Regions from separate parts of the Streptomyces sp. NPDC012637 genome, predicted to be linked through region 3. Evidence: riboswitches for the same ligand, from Rfam matches in the RefSeq annotation. Region 3 holds a riboswitch; each other region holds the start of a gene.

Region 1 (4,613 bases), on a different contig from region 3:
GCCCGCATGCAGGACGAGCAGCCGGACTGATCCGCGGGCCGGGGGCGCGGTTCGCGCGCCCCCGGCCCTGGTGCGTGGGGATCAGGAGGCGGTCAGCCGGGCGCGGACGATCCGGGCGGCGGCGACCAGGTTCTCCAGGGAGGCACGGGTCTCCGGCCAGCCGCGGGTCTTCAGGCCGCAGTCGGGGTTGACCCAGAGCCGTTCCGCCGGGATGGCGTCCAGGCCCTCGCGCAGCAGGTCCGCGGCCTCCTCGGCCGAAGGGACGCGCGGGGAGTGGATGTCCCAGACGCCGGGGCCGGCCTCGCGCGGGTAGCCGTGGGCGGCGAGTTCGCGGGCGACCTGCATGCGGGAGCGCGCGGCCTCCAGGCTGATGACGTCGGCGTCGAGGTCGTCGATGGCCTGGACGACGTCGCCGAACTCGGCGTAGCACATGTGGGTGTGGATCTGGGTGTCCGGCCGCACGCCGCTGGTCGTGAGGCGGAAGGCCTCGGTCGCCCAGGCCAGGTACGCGGCGTGGTCGGCGGTGCGCAGCGGCAGGGTCTCGCGCAGCGCGGGTTCGTCGACCTGGATGACCGAGGTGCCCGCCGCCTCCAGGTCGTCCACCTCGTCGCGCAGGGCCAGCGCGACCTGGCGGGCGGTGTCGGCGAGGGGCTGGTCGTCGCGGACGAAGGACCAGGCGAGCATGGTGACGGGGCCGGTGAGCATGCCCTTGACCGGCTTGCCGGTGAGGGACTGGGCGTACGACGTCCAGCGCACGGTCATCGGCTCCGGCCGGGAGACGTCGCCGGCCAGGATCGGCGGGCGGACGTAGCGGGTGCCGTACGACTGGACCCAGCCGTGCTGCGTGGCGAGGTAGCCGTGGAGCCGCTCGGCGAAGTACTGGACCATGTCGTTGCGTTCGGGTTCGCCGTGCACGAGGACGTCGAGGCCGGTCTTCTCCTGGTACGCGACGACCTCCCGGATCTCCGCCCTGATGCGCTCCTCGTAACCGTCGAGGTCGATCCGGCCGGCCCGCAGGTCGGCGCGGGCGGTGCGCAGTTCGGCGGTCTGCGGGAAGGAGCCGATGGTGGTCGTCGGCAGCGGCGGCAGGCCCAGGTGGGTGCGCTGGGCGGCGGCCCGCCGGGCGTACGGCTGGGAGCGGTGCGTGTCGGAGGCGGTGACGGCGGCGGCACGGGCGCGTACCGCCGGGTCGTGGGTGACGGGGGAGCTCGTACGGGAGGAGAGGGCGGCGCGGTTCGCCGACAGCTCGCCGGCGATGGCGCCGGTGCCGTACGCCAGGCCCCTGGCCAGGGTGACGAGTTCGGTGGCCTTCTGCCGGGCGAAGGACAGCCAGCGCGCGATCCCCGGGTCGACGTCGCGTTCGGCGGCGGCGTCGAGCGGCACGTGGAGGAGGGAGCAGGAGGCCGAGACGTCCACCCGGTCGGCGAGGCCGAGGAGCGTGCCGAGGGTCGACAGGGACTTCTCCAGGTCGTTGACCCAGATGTTGCGGCCGTCGACGACGCCGGCGACGAGCCGCTTGCCGGGCAGGCCGCCGACGGCGGCCAGGGCGTCGAGGTTCGCGGCCGCGGGTCCGGTGAAGTCGAGCGCCAGCCCGTCGACCGGCGCCTTGGCGAGGACAGGCAGGGCGTCGCCGAGGCGGTCGAAGTAGGACGCGACGAGCAGCTTCGGCCGGTCGGTGAGCGCCCCGAGGTCCCGGTACGCGCGTGCGGCGGCGTTCAGTTCGGCCGGCGTGCGGTCCTGGACGAGCGCGGGCTCGTCGAGCTGCACCCAGTCCGCGCCCGCCGCCCGCAGGTCGGCGAGCACGTCCGCGTACACCGGGAGCAGCCGGTCGAGCAGGGTGAGGGGTTCGAAGTCCCCGGGGACGCCCGGCGCGGGCTTGGCGAGCAGCAGGTACGTGACGGGGCCGACGAGGACGGGCCGCGCGCCGAGACCGGCGGCGAGGGCCTCGCGCAGCTCGGCGACCTGCTTCGAGGAGTCGGCCGAGAACGCCGTGCCGGGGCCCAGCTCGGGGACCAGGTAGTGGTAGTTGGTGTCGAACCACTTGGTCATCTCCAGCGGCGCCGCGTCCTGCGTGCCGCGCGCCATGGCGAAGTAGCCGTCGAGCGGGTCGGCGGCGAGTGCCTCCCGGTGGCGGGCCGGGACCGCGCCGACCATGACCGTGGTGTCGAGGACGTGGTCGTACAGCGAGAAGTCGCCGGTCGGCACCTCGTGGAGGCCGGCGTCGGCGAGCTGCCGCCGGCGCTCGGCGCGGACCCCGGCGGCGGTGGCGCGGAGGGCTTCGGCGGTGACCCGGCCCTTCCAGTAGCCCTCGATCGCCTTCTTCAGTTCCCGGCCCTGTCCCTGACGGGGGTAGCCGTACACGGTGGCCCGTGCTGCCGCGGCTGCGGACTTCGTGGTCACGGAGATCTCCTTCGCGAGATGGATCCCTGAGGTCCCGGCGACGGGACGAGGGCGCGAAGGGTGACGGAAGCGGACGCGAACGGCCGCGCGTCGCGTCACCACGCCGTCGTCCGTCCCGCTCCGGTCGCCGACCCGCCCTCGAGGTCACCGGGATGTCCGCGCGCGGAACGGTCCGCGTGCGGGCAACGGGCAGGTCTTCGGACTCGCGGGCGCGTCCGCCGGGTTCACCGGCGGACCCCTACTGGCCGTCGCTTCCCAGGTCCCGTGCATCGGACCCAGTGCTTCTGACGGCGGTCGTTCCCGCTCACCGCTGCGGGGCAGTCCCGGATTCCCACCGGGTTCCCTCTTACGACGCATCCCGCCTGGCTGACGGGGCGAACCAGCTGCCCCGCCAGCCTACGGTGCCGGCCGGCACGACGGGCCATATCCCGCCAGGCGCAGGCCGGTCAGCCCACGAGGTGGTCCTGCCGCACCGCGTGCCCCTGGGACGCGCTCTCCGGTCGCGTGAGCTTCTCGCCCTCGACGCCGACGTCCGGCAGGAGCCGGTCGAGCCACTTCGGCAGCCACCAGGCGGACTTGCCGAGGAGGGCGAAGAGGGCGGGGACGATGGCCATGCGGACGACGAAGGCGTCGAAGAGGACCGCGGTGGCGAGGCCGAAACCGATCATCTTCACGAAGTCGTCGGACTCCATGATGAAGCCGCCGAAGACACTGGTCATGATGATCGCCGCGGCGGTGACGACCCGCCCGCCGTACCGGAAGCCGGTGACGACCGCCTCGGCGGGCCGCGCCCCGTGGACGTACGCCTCGCGCATGCGGGAGACCAGGAAGACCTCGTAGTCCATCGCCAGGCCGAAGACCACGCCGATCATGAAGATCGGCATCGTGCTCATCACCGGGCCGGGCTGCTCGATCCCGAGCACGTCGGCCAGCCAGCCCCACTGGAAGACGGCGACGACGGCGCCCAGGGCGGCGGTCACCGACAGCAGGAAGCCGAGGGCCGCCTTCAGCGGGACGAGCAGGGACCGGAATACCACCATCAGCAGCAGGAACGCGAGGCCGACCACCAGCGCCAGGTAGGGCACGAGGGCGTCGTCGAGGGTCTGCGAGAAGTCGATGAACATCGCGGTCTGGCCGGCGACCAGGATCTCCGTCGCACCCGTCCCGGACTCGAGCCGGGGCGCGAGGGCGCGCAGCGAGCGGACGAGTTCCTCGGTCCGCTCGTCGGTCGGCCCGGTCTCGGGTATCACGTTGACGATCGCGGTGTCGCCCGCCTTGTTCGGGGTCGCGGGGGAGACGCCGGCGACGCCGGGACGCGTGGCGAGCTCCTTGCCGACCGCGGTGGCCGCGGCCTGCGCGTCCGCGGCCTGGACGGTGATCGTCAGGGGCCCGTTGAAGCCGGGGCCGAAGGAGTCCGCCAGCAGGTCGTACGCCTTGCGCTGGGTGGTGTGCACGGCCATGGAGCCCTCGCCGGGCAGGCCCAGTTCGAGGCTCGCGGCGGGCACGGCGACCGCCCCCAGGCCCACGACGCCGAGCAGCAGGACGGCGACGGGGTGGCGCAGGACGAGTGCGGCCCAGCGGGCGCCGAGGTTGGGCCTGCGGCGGGCGGCGCGCTTGTCGGCCCTGCGCTGCTGACGCTTCGACAGCGGCTTGCCGAGGTACTGCCTGCGGTCGCGGCGGGCGAGGACCCTGACGGGTGCGAAGCCGAGGAGCGCCGGCACGAACGTGACGGCCACGAGGACGGCGACGGCGACCGTGCCGGCGGCCGTGAGGCCCATCTTGGTGAGCATCGGAACGTTCACCACGGCGAGCCCGGCCAGGGCGATGATCACGGTCAGTCCGGCGAAGACGACGGCCGAACCCGCCGTGCCCACGGCACGGGCGGCGGCCTCCGCGCGCTCACGGCCGTCGGCGATCTCGGAGCGGTAGCGGGACACGATGAACAGGGCGTAGTCGATGCCGACGGCGAGGCCGATCATCATCGCGAGCGTCGTCGTGGTGGACGACAGGCCGAGCGTGCTGCCGAGCGCTGTGATGCCGCTGATGCCGATCCCGACGCCGATGAGGGCCGTCAGCAACGGCATTCCGGCCGCCACCAGGGAACCGAAGGTCAGCACGAGGACCACGGCGGAGACGAGGATGCCGAGCTTCTCGCCCGTACCGCTCATCGTCGTCTCGATCCTGACGGCGTCTCCGCCGGCCTCGACGACGAG
Region 2 (4,613 bases), on a different contig from region 3:
TGGCGAGACGGCACAGGTCGACGTGCAGGCGTGCCACGAGCAGGGCAGTGCTCGGCGTCTCTTCGCTCACGTCGTGGGAAACCATGCGGTCATCGTATCGATTCCCGGTCCGGGTTTCGGAATGTGATCTCAGATTGTGGACACTTTGCGTTCGGCTGGCGGACTCGGCAGATAAACGACAAGCGGCGTTCCGGTGCGCGGATGCGGGATGACCTCGGCTTCCACCCCGTAGACCGCCCGCAGGAGCTCCGGCGTGAGCACCTCGCCCGGCGGCCCCTCCGCGACCACCCTTCCCCGCCGCAGCACGTACAGGCGGTCGCAGTACGCCCCGGCCAGGGTGAGGTCGTGCAGCGCCAGGAGGTTGCTGGTGCCCAACTGGCGGACGAGACCGAGGACTTCTAGCTGGTAGCGGATGTCCAGGTGATTGGTGGGTTCGTCGAGGACCAGCAGGGCCGGGTCCTGGACCAGGGCACGGGCGACCAGCGCCCGCTGGCGTTCGCCGCCGGAGAGCCCGGGATACGGGCGGCCCGCGAGGTGTCCGATGCCGACCCGGTCGAGGGCCGCGTCGGCCCGCGCGAGGTCCGCCGCGCTGTCGCCCTCCCAGAACCGCTTGTGCGGGGAGCGGCCGAGTGCGACCAGCTCGCGGACGGTCAGCTCGAACTCGGCGGCGCTCTCCTGCGGCACGGTCGCCACCCGCCGGGCCCGCGCCCGCGGCCCCATCGCGCGCAGGTCGTCCCCGTCGAGCAGGGCGCGCCCGGAGGTGGCGGCGAGGGTGCCGTAGACGCAGCGCAGCAGGGTGGTCTTGCCGCTGCCGTTGGGGCCGACGAGGCCGACGGTCTCGCCCGGGCGGACGACCAGGTCCGCCTCGCGCAGCCGGTCCTCGTACGACAGGGACTCCACGCGCAGCTCGGTCACAGGGCCGCTCCTTCGGGTCGGCGGCGCATCAGCCACAGGAAGAACGGGCCGCCGGTGAGCGCGGTGAGCACGCCGACGGGGATGTCCTGCGGCGCGGCGACGGTACGGGCGGCCAGGTCGGCGAGGACCAGCGCGACCGCCCCGCCGAGCGCGGCGACCGGCAGCAGCCGGCGGTGCGGGGCCCCGACGACCGCGCGGGCGGCGTGCGGGACCATCAGGCCCACGAAGCCGACGGCTCCGCTGGCCGCGACGAGGACGGCGGTGACCAGCGAGGCGAGGACGAAGACGGCGGCGCGGAAGCGCGCGGTGTCCAGGCCGAGGACGGTCGCGCCCTCCTCGCCGACGAGCAGCAGGTCGAGCGGCCTGGCGAGGGTGAGGAGCGCGCCGATGCCGGCGGCGAGGACGGCCGCGGGCAGCGCCAGGCTGTCCCAGCGGGCGCTGCCGAGGCCGCCGAGGGACCAGAACAGCGCCTCCTGGAACTGCTCGGGGCGGCCCGCGACGACCAGGAGCAGGGTGGTCAGCGCGGACAGGATGTACGAGACGGCCACCCCGGCCAGGACGAGCCGCGGCCCGGTCATGGTGCCGCCGCGCCGGGCCAGGCCATAGACGAGGACGAGTGCGAGCAGCGCGCCCGCGAAGGCCCCGGCGGGCAGCGCGACGGTGGTGGTGATCCCGCCGCCGACGCCCAGGACGATGACGGCGACGGCGCCGGCGGAGGCCCCGGAGGAGATTCCGAGCAGGAAGGGGTCGGCGAGCCGGTTGCGGACCAGGGCCTGCAGGACGGTGCCGACGACGGCCAGCCCGGCGCCGACGACCGCCCCGAGCAGCACCCGGGGCAGCCGGACGTCGAGCACGATCGTCCGGTACGGCGAGGGCCCGGCCCGGCCGGTCAGGGCGTCGAGCACCTGGCCGGGCGGGACGCGGACGGAGCCGAGCGCCAGCGAGGCCACGACGGCCGCCGCGAGCGCCAGGAGCAGTCCGGCGACGACGGTCGCGTACCGCTTCACCGGCCGGGGTGGAGCTGGGCGGCGAGCTTGCCGACGGCGGCGGGCGCCCGGACGCCGAGCACGGTGTCGGAGAGCGGCAGCACGGCGAAGCGGCGGTTCTTGATCGCGGGCACCTCGCGCAGGGCAGGGTCGTCGAGGAGGCGCCGCTTCTTCTGCTCGACGGTGGTGGAGCCGTAGTCGTAGATGACGACGACCTCGGGCTTGCGGGCGACGACCTGCTCCCAGGTGGCGTCGCCGAAGGTCTTGTCGAGGTCGGCGAAGACGTTGCGGCCGCCGGCGCGGGTGATCAGCTCGTTGCCGATGCCCTTGCCGCCGGCGGTGAACGCGGTCTTGTCGCCGCTGTCGTAGACGAAGACGGACACCGGCGGGGCGCCCTCCAGCCGCTGCTCGGTGGCGGCGAGCGCGGCGCGGGCCTCGCGGTTCCACTTCTCGGCGCGCTCGGCGACGCCGAAGGTGCGGCCCACCTCGCCGACCTCGCGGTAGAGGTCGTCGAAGGAGGTGGCGCCGGACGGGCAGTACTCGGTGTTGAGCCGGGACTCGATGCCGGAGCGCTTCAGGTCGTCGCGGCCGCGGCCGGCCTTGGTGTCGAAGGCGGAGGCGTAACCGCCGTACACGAAGTCCGGGTTCGCGGCGAGCAGGGCCTCCTTGGAGGGGTACTCCTTGGCGAGGACCGGGACGGAGTCGTAGGCCTTCTTGTAGGCGGGCAGGACCGCGTCGTCGAGATAGGCGGTGCCGGCGAGCGACTTCTCCAGGCCGAGGGCGAGCATGACCTCGGTGACGTGCTGGTTCATGGTCACCGCGCGCTTGGGCGGGGCCTGGTAGGTGGTGGTCACACCGCAGTTGGTCACGGTGTACGGGAAGCCGGGCGCGGCCTTCCCGGTGGGCGTGGTCCCGGTCCCGGACGCCGGTGCGGAGCAGGCGGCGAGCAGGGGTACGAGGGCGAGCGCGGGCAGCAGCGGGCGGCGCCAGGTCACGGCGTTGGCCTCCTCCGGGGATTTCCACGTCCCCGATCGGTGGTGAGAAGGCGGCAGGTCAGTTCCTGGCTCGCGCCCCTCGTGGCCCGTCCGGTGGGTCGGTGCCGGACAGGACCCGGGGGCGCTCACAGTGGCGGGACCGCGCCGGACTCGCACCGGCTTCCTGGGTCCTGCCGCCCTGAAAGGTCGCGCCCAGACTACTCGTAGGCCTCGACGATCTTGACCTCTTCCTCCTCCACGACGCCGTCGACGATCGTGTACGAGCGGAACTGGAAGGGGCCGGCGCCGTCGGTGTCGGCGGTGGAGACGAGGACGTAGTGCGCCTGCGGCTCGTTGGCGTAGGAGATGTCGGTCCGGGACGGGTAGGCCTCGGTCGCCGTGTGCGAGTGGTAGACGATCACGGGCTCCTCGTCCCGGTCGTCCATGTCGCGGTAGAGCTTCAGCAGGTCGCCGGAGTCGAACTCGTAGAAGGTGGGCGAGCGCGCCGCGTTCAGCATGGGGATGAACCGCTCGGGGCGGCCCGTGCCGACCGGACCCGCGACCACGCCGCAGGCCTCGTCGGGGTGGTCCGCGCGGGAGTGCTCGACGATCTGGTCGTACAGGGCTCGGGTGATGGTCAGCATGCCGACAGGATAAGCAGACGGGCCGCCCCGTATCGAGGTTCGATACGAGACGGCCCGAATGGTGAGACCTTGCAGGTCGGAGGCGCTACGAGCGCTTGGCGAAGGCGGCGCCTTCGGGGTTGCGGGCCTTGAGGACCAGGTAGGCGACGCCGAGGAGCAGGCCCCACAGCGGCGCGCAGTACAGCGAGACGCGCGCACCCTCGTCGATGCCCATCATCACGATGACCATGCCGATGAAGGCGAGGGCGAAGAGGCTGGGCCAGATGCCGCCGGGCGCCTTGAAGGAGGACTCGGGCAGCTCGCCGCGGTCGGCCTTGAGGCGGTAGCGGACGTGGCAGGCCAGGATCATGATCCAGGCCCACATGCCGGAGATGGTGGCGAAGGAGACGACGTAGTTGAACGCGTCGCCGGGCCACTGGTAGTTGATCCAGACGCCCACCATCATCAGCGCGGCCGAGAAGGTCGTGCCGATCAGCGGGGTGCCGCTCTTCGTCAGCCTGGTGAAGAACTTCGGGCCCTGGCCGTTGAGCGCGAGGTCGCGCAGCATGCGGCCGGTGGAGTACATGCCGGAGTTGCAGGACGAGAGCGCCGCCGTCAGCACGACGAAGTTGACGATGGCCGCGCCGATGCCGAGGCCCATCTTCTCGAAGGCGGCGACGAACGGCGAGACGCCCGGCTTGAACTCGGTCCACGGGACGACCGACAGGATCATGATCAGCGCGCCGACGTAGAAGACGGCGATGCGCCACGGCACGGTGTTGATGGCCTTGGGCAGGACGGTCTTCGGGTCCTTGGACTCGCCCGCGGTGACGCCGACCAGCTCGACGGCGAGGAAGGCGAACATGACCATCTGGAGGGTCATGAGGGTGGAGCCGATGCCGTTCTCCCCGGCGAAGAAGCCGCCGAGGTCCCACAGGTGGGTGATCGAGGCGGTGTCGCCGGCGTCGGAGAAGCCGATGGTGAGGATGCCGGCACAGATCAGGATCATGCCGACGATCGCGGTGACCTTGACCATCGAGAACCAGAACTCCAGCTCACCGAAGAGCTTCACGGAGATCAGGTTGGCGCCGTAGAGGATCACGGTGAAGACGAGG
Region 3 (4,613 bases):
GAAAGTGGAAGCGGAACCTCCGAACCCTGCTTAGGGACACCACTGCGCCCGACCCAGTTCACCTTCCGTTCACTCAGGTTGCCTACGTTCGACGAGCCACTGACGTCAAACGATTGCCTGGGTAAATGGAACACATCACGCTGCTGCTCGCGATTGTGGTCGTGACAGCTCTCGTGTTCGATTTCACGAACGGTTTCCACGACACCGCCAACGCGATGGCGACGACCATCTCGACCGGTGCTCTCAAGCCCAAGACGGCGGTGGCCATGTCCGCCGTGCTGAACCTGGTCGGCGCTTTCCTGTCGGTGGAGGTCGCCAAGACGATCTCCAAGGGACTCGTCAACGAGGAGGGCATCCAACCGGAAGTCATCCTCGCGGCGCTCGTCGGCGCCATCCTCTGGAACCTGGTGACCTGGCTGGTCGGACTGCCGTCCAGTTCCTCCCACGCCCTCATGGGCGGTCTGATCGGCGCGACCGTCGCCTCGATCGGCCTCAGCGGTGTCAACGGTGACGTCGTCGTCACCAAGGTGCTCATCCCGGCGGTCGCCGCCCCGCTCGTCGCCGGCATCGCCGCGATGCTCTCGGCCCGCCTGACGTACCGCCTCGACAAGAAGGCCGACAAGAAGACGACCGACAAGGGCTACCGCGCCGGTCAGATCGCGTCCGCCGGTCTCGTCTCCCTCGCGCACGGCACCAACGACGCCCAGAAGACGATGGGCATCATCACCCTCGCCCTGGTCGCCGGCGGCGTCCTCGCCCCCGGCTCCAACCCGCCCGTCTGGGTCATCGTCTCCGCCGGTCTGGCGATCGCGCTCGGCACCTACCTCGGCGGCTGGCGCATCATCCGCACCATGGGCAAGGGCCTCACCGACCTCCAGCCGCAGCAGGGCTTCGCCGCCCAGACCAGCGCGGCCACCGTCATCCTGGCCTCGTCCCACCTCGGCTTCTCCCTCTCGACCACGCACTCCGTCTCCGGCGCCGTCATGGGCGCGGGCCTCGGCCGCAAGGGCGGCGTCGTCCGCTGGTCGACCGCCACCCGCATGTTCGTCGCCTGGGGTCTGACCCTGCCGGCCGCGGGCCTGGTCGGTGCCGGCTCCGAGTACGTCGCCCGCCAGGGCGACTGGGGCGTCTACGTCGTCGCGGCCTTCCTGGTCGCCTCCTGCATCGGCATCTGGCTCGTCTCCCGCCGCCAGGTCGTCGACCACACCAACGTCAACGACGTCGAGAGCGAGACCGCGTCCGGCACCGAGCCCGCGGGCGTCGTGACCACCGCCATGGCGGCCGTCACCCCGCCGCCGGCCGGCTCCGTCGCCGCCGTCACCGACGAGGACCTGAAGACCACCATCCCCGCCCCGAACCCCGCGGACCCCGCCGCTCCCCCGGCCCCCGCCGCCGCGGTCTGAGGAACTGGAACCAAGCATGAAGATCGACTGGGCAGCTCTCGGCTCCGTCTTCGGAGTCAGCCTCGTGGCGACCGTCGCCATCGTGGGCCTGTTCACCCTCGGCATCGTCGGCCTCTCCAAGCAGGAGCAGGCCGCCGCGCAGGGCGGCTCCGCCGCCCTGGCCCGCACCGGCGCCTACGCCTGCTTCGGCCTGTGCGTCGCGGCCGTGGCGTACGGCATCTACCTGATCGTCGCCTGACCGTCGTCCGACGGAGCACGGCAGACCCTTCCGGCCGGGCGGTCCGCACCTCGTGTGCGGGCCGCCCGGCCGTCGTGTTTGTGGTGCTCCGCACAGTGACCCGACGCAGGTCAAGGGTGAGTTGACGGCTGTTCGCGCAGCGTGGTGGACTGCCGGGGCCAATACGGCGGCAAGCAGAGGAAGTCCGGTGCGAATCCGGCACGGTCCCGCCACTGTGACCGGCCCCGAGGGGCCAGGAGTCAGGAACTCTCGCCGCCGGTCACGTCGACCCAGGGCGCGGACCCTGAGTGAGGACACAGCGCCATGCCCGGCCGCGGCCCCAGACCTTCCCGTGCCACCTCGACCTTCGCGTACGGAGCGGCCGTCGGCCTCGCCGTCGACCTGCTCGCGGGCGATCCCCGCCGCGGCCATCCCGTCGCCGCCTTCGGCCGCGCCGCCGGCGCCGTCGAACGCCGGCTGTGGCGCGACGACCGCGGCCGCGGCGCCCTGCACACGGCCCTCTGCGCCGGCGGGACGGTGGCGCTCGGCGCCCTCGCCGCCCGTGCGGTACGGGACAGCCGGCCCGCGTCCGTCGCGCTGACCGCCGCCTCCGTGTGGGCGGTCGTCGGCGGTACGACCCTGGGCCGGGAGGCGCGCGCCATCGGCGGGGCGCTGGAGGCCGGGGACCTGGAGGTGGCCCGGGAGCGGATGCCCCACCTGGTCGGCCGCGACCCGCAGGCCCTGGACGGGCCGGCGATGGCCCGTGCCGTGGTCGAGTCGGTCGCCGAGAACACCTCCGACGCCGTGGTGGGCGCCCTGTTCTGGGGCGCGGTCGCGGGCGTGCCCGGGCTGCTCGGCTTCCGGGCGGTCAACACCCTCGACGCGATGGTCGGCCACAGGTCCCCGCGCCACCGGCGGTTCGGCTGGGCCTCGGCCCGTCTCGACGACGTGGCCGGCTGGCCGGGCGCCCGGCTCACCGCCGTACTCGCCGCGGCGGCGGGCGGGAACCCGGGCGGAGCGGTGCGGGCCTGGCGGCAGGACGCCGGGAGGCACCCGAGCCCCAACGCCGGCCCGGTGGAGGCCTCCTTCGCGGGCGCCCTCGGCGTACGGCTCGGCGGCACCCTGTCGTACGGCGGGCGGGTGGAGCACCGGCCGGTGCTGAACGGGGCCGGGCGGGCCGTCGAGGTGGCCGACATCGACCGGGCGGTGCGGCTGTCCCGCCGGGTCACCGGACTGACCCTGGCCGTCTGTGTGGGCGGCAGGCTGATCGCGGACGCGGTGAGCGCGAGGAAGCGGAGGAGCGCATGAGGGGCGGGGGGCTGCTGGTCGCCGGGACCACGTCCGACGCGGGCAAGAGCGTCGTCACCGCCGGCATCTGCCGGTGGCTGGTCCGGCAGGGCGTGAAGGTGGCGCCGTTCAAGGGACAGAACATGTCCCTGAACTCCTTCGTGACCCGGGAGGGCGCGGAGATCGGCCGGGCGCAGGCCATGCAGGCGCAGGCCGCGCGGGTCGAGCCGAGCGCGCTGATGAACCCGGTGCTGCTGAAGCCCGGCAGCGACCGGTCGAGCCAGGTCGTGCTGATGGGGAAGCCGGTCGGCGAGATGAGCGCCCGCGGCTACCACGGCGGGCGTCAGCAGACGCTGTTCGAGCCGGTGATGGCGTGCCTGGAGGAGCTGCGGGGCACGTATGACGCCGTGATCTGCGAGGGGGCGGGCAGTCCGGCCGAGATCAACCTGCGCCGCACGGACATCGTGAACATGGGCATCGCGCGGGCCGCGAAGCTGCCCGTCGTGGTCGTCGGCGACATCGACAGGGGCGGGGTGTTCGCCCAGTTCTTCGGGACGACGGCGCTGCTCGCGCCCGAGGACCAGGAGCTCGTCGCCGGATATCTGGTGAACAAGTTCCGCGGCGACGTGACCCTGCTGGAGCCCGGGCTCGACATGCTGCACGGCCTCACCGGGCGCAGGACCTTCGGTGTCCTGCCGTACGCGCACGGCCTCGGCATCGACGAGGAGGACGGGCTGCGGGTCTCCCTGCGGGGCACCGTCCGCGAGTCGGTCGTGGCACCGCCGGTGGGCGAGGACGTGCTGCGGGTCGCCGTCTGCGCCGTCCCGCTGATGTCCAACTTCACCGACGTGGACGCGCTGGCCGCCGAGCCGGGCGTCGTCGTGCGGTTCGTGGACCGGCCCGAGGAGCTCGTCGACGCGGACCTGGTCGTCGTGCCCGGCACCCGCGGGACGGTCAAGGCGCTGGCCTGGCTGCGGGAGCGCGGTCTCGCCGACGCCCTCGCCCGCCGGGCGGCCGAGGGACGGCCGGTGCTCGGCATCTGCGGCGGCTTCCAGGCGCTGGGCGAGCGGATCGAGGACGAGGTCGAATCGAAGGCCGGCGTGGTGGACGGGCTCGGACTGCTGCCCGTCCGGATCCGCTTCGGGGTCGAGAAGACCCTGGCCCGGCCGGTCGGCGAGGCGCTCGGCGAGCGGGTCGAGGGCTACGAGATCCACCACGGCGTGGCGGAGGTCCTCGGCGGCACGCCGTTCCTGGACGGCTGCCGGGTCGGCGCGGTGTGGGGCACCCACTGGCACGGCTCGCTGGAGAGCGACGGCTTCCGCCGGGCGTTCCTGCGGGAGGTGGCGGCCGCGGCCGGACGCCGCTTCGTCCCGGCGCCCGACACGTCCTTCGGCACGCTCCGCGAGGAGCAGCTGGACCGCCTCGGCGACCTGATCGAGGAGCACGCCGACACGGACGCGCTGCTCCGGCTGATCGAGAAGGGCGTGCCGCAGGGCCTGCCGTTCGTGCCGCCGGGTGCGCCGTGACCGCCCGGCGCCGCCCCGCCCCGACTTCCGTACCTCTCGAAGGAGTGACCACCCGATGAGCACCCGCTATCCGTTCACCGCCGTCGTCGGCATGGACGACCTGCGGCTCGCGCTGCTGCTGAACGCCGTCAGCCCGGCGGTGGGCGGTGTGCTGGTCCGGGGCGAGAAGGGCACCGCCAA

Evidence for each region. A riboswitch is a leader RNA that binds a small molecule or an ion and turns the genes downstream of it on or off. The one in region 3 is predicted to bind cobalamin.
Region 1: another riboswitch for cobalamin. It lies ahead of metE (5-methyltetrahydropteroyltriglutamate--homocysteine S-methyltransferase); the one in region 3 lies ahead of ACFY8W_RS16655 (cobalamin biosynthesis protein).
Region 2: another riboswitch for cobalamin. It lies ahead of ACFY8W_RS30280 (ABC transporter substrate-binding protein); the one in region 3 lies ahead of ACFY8W_RS16655 (cobalamin biosynthesis protein).

Annotation. Positions count from the first base shown of each region.
Region 1 is NZ_JBIBDS010000007.1:4,577-9,189, reverse strand. Features, by position in the region: gene ACFY8W_RS25935 (SpoIIE family protein phosphatase) at 1-30, shown strand, start outside; gene metE (5-methyltetrahydropteroyltriglutamate--homocysteine S-methyltransferase) at 82-2,400, opposite strand; cobalamin riboswitch at 2,585-2,784, opposite strand; gene ACFY8W_RS25925 (MMPL family transporter) at 2,847-4,613, opposite strand, start outside.
Region 2 is NZ_JBIBDS010000008.1:403,430-408,042, forward strand. Features, by position in the region: gene ACFY8W_RS30265 (putative leader peptide) at 1-85, opposite strand, end outside; gene ACFY8W_RS30270 (ATP-binding cassette domain-containing protein) at 130-915, opposite strand; gene ACFY8W_RS30275 (iron chelate uptake ABC transporter family permease subunit) at 912-1,922, opposite strand; gene ACFY8W_RS30280 (ABC transporter substrate-binding protein) at 1,919-2,896, opposite strand; cobalamin riboswitch at 2,935-3,116, opposite strand; gene ACFY8W_RS30285 (Mov34/MPN/PAD-1 family protein) at 3,094-3,519, opposite strand; gene ACFY8W_RS30290 (amino acid permease) at 3,605-4,613, opposite strand, start outside.
Region 3 is NZ_JBIBDS010000003.1:794,463-799,075, reverse strand. Features, by position in the region: gene ACFY8W_RS16665 (inorganic phosphate transporter) at 126-1,403, shown strand; gene ACFY8W_RS16660 (hypothetical protein) at 1,420-1,641, shown strand; adenosylcobalamin (AdoCbl) riboswitch at 1,817-1,891, shown strand; gene ACFY8W_RS16655 (cobalamin biosynthesis protein) at 1,945-2,928, shown strand; gene ACFY8W_RS16650 (cobyric acid synthase) at 2,925-4,433, shown strand; gene ACFY8W_RS16645 (putative cobaltochelatase) at 4,489-4,613, shown strand, end outside.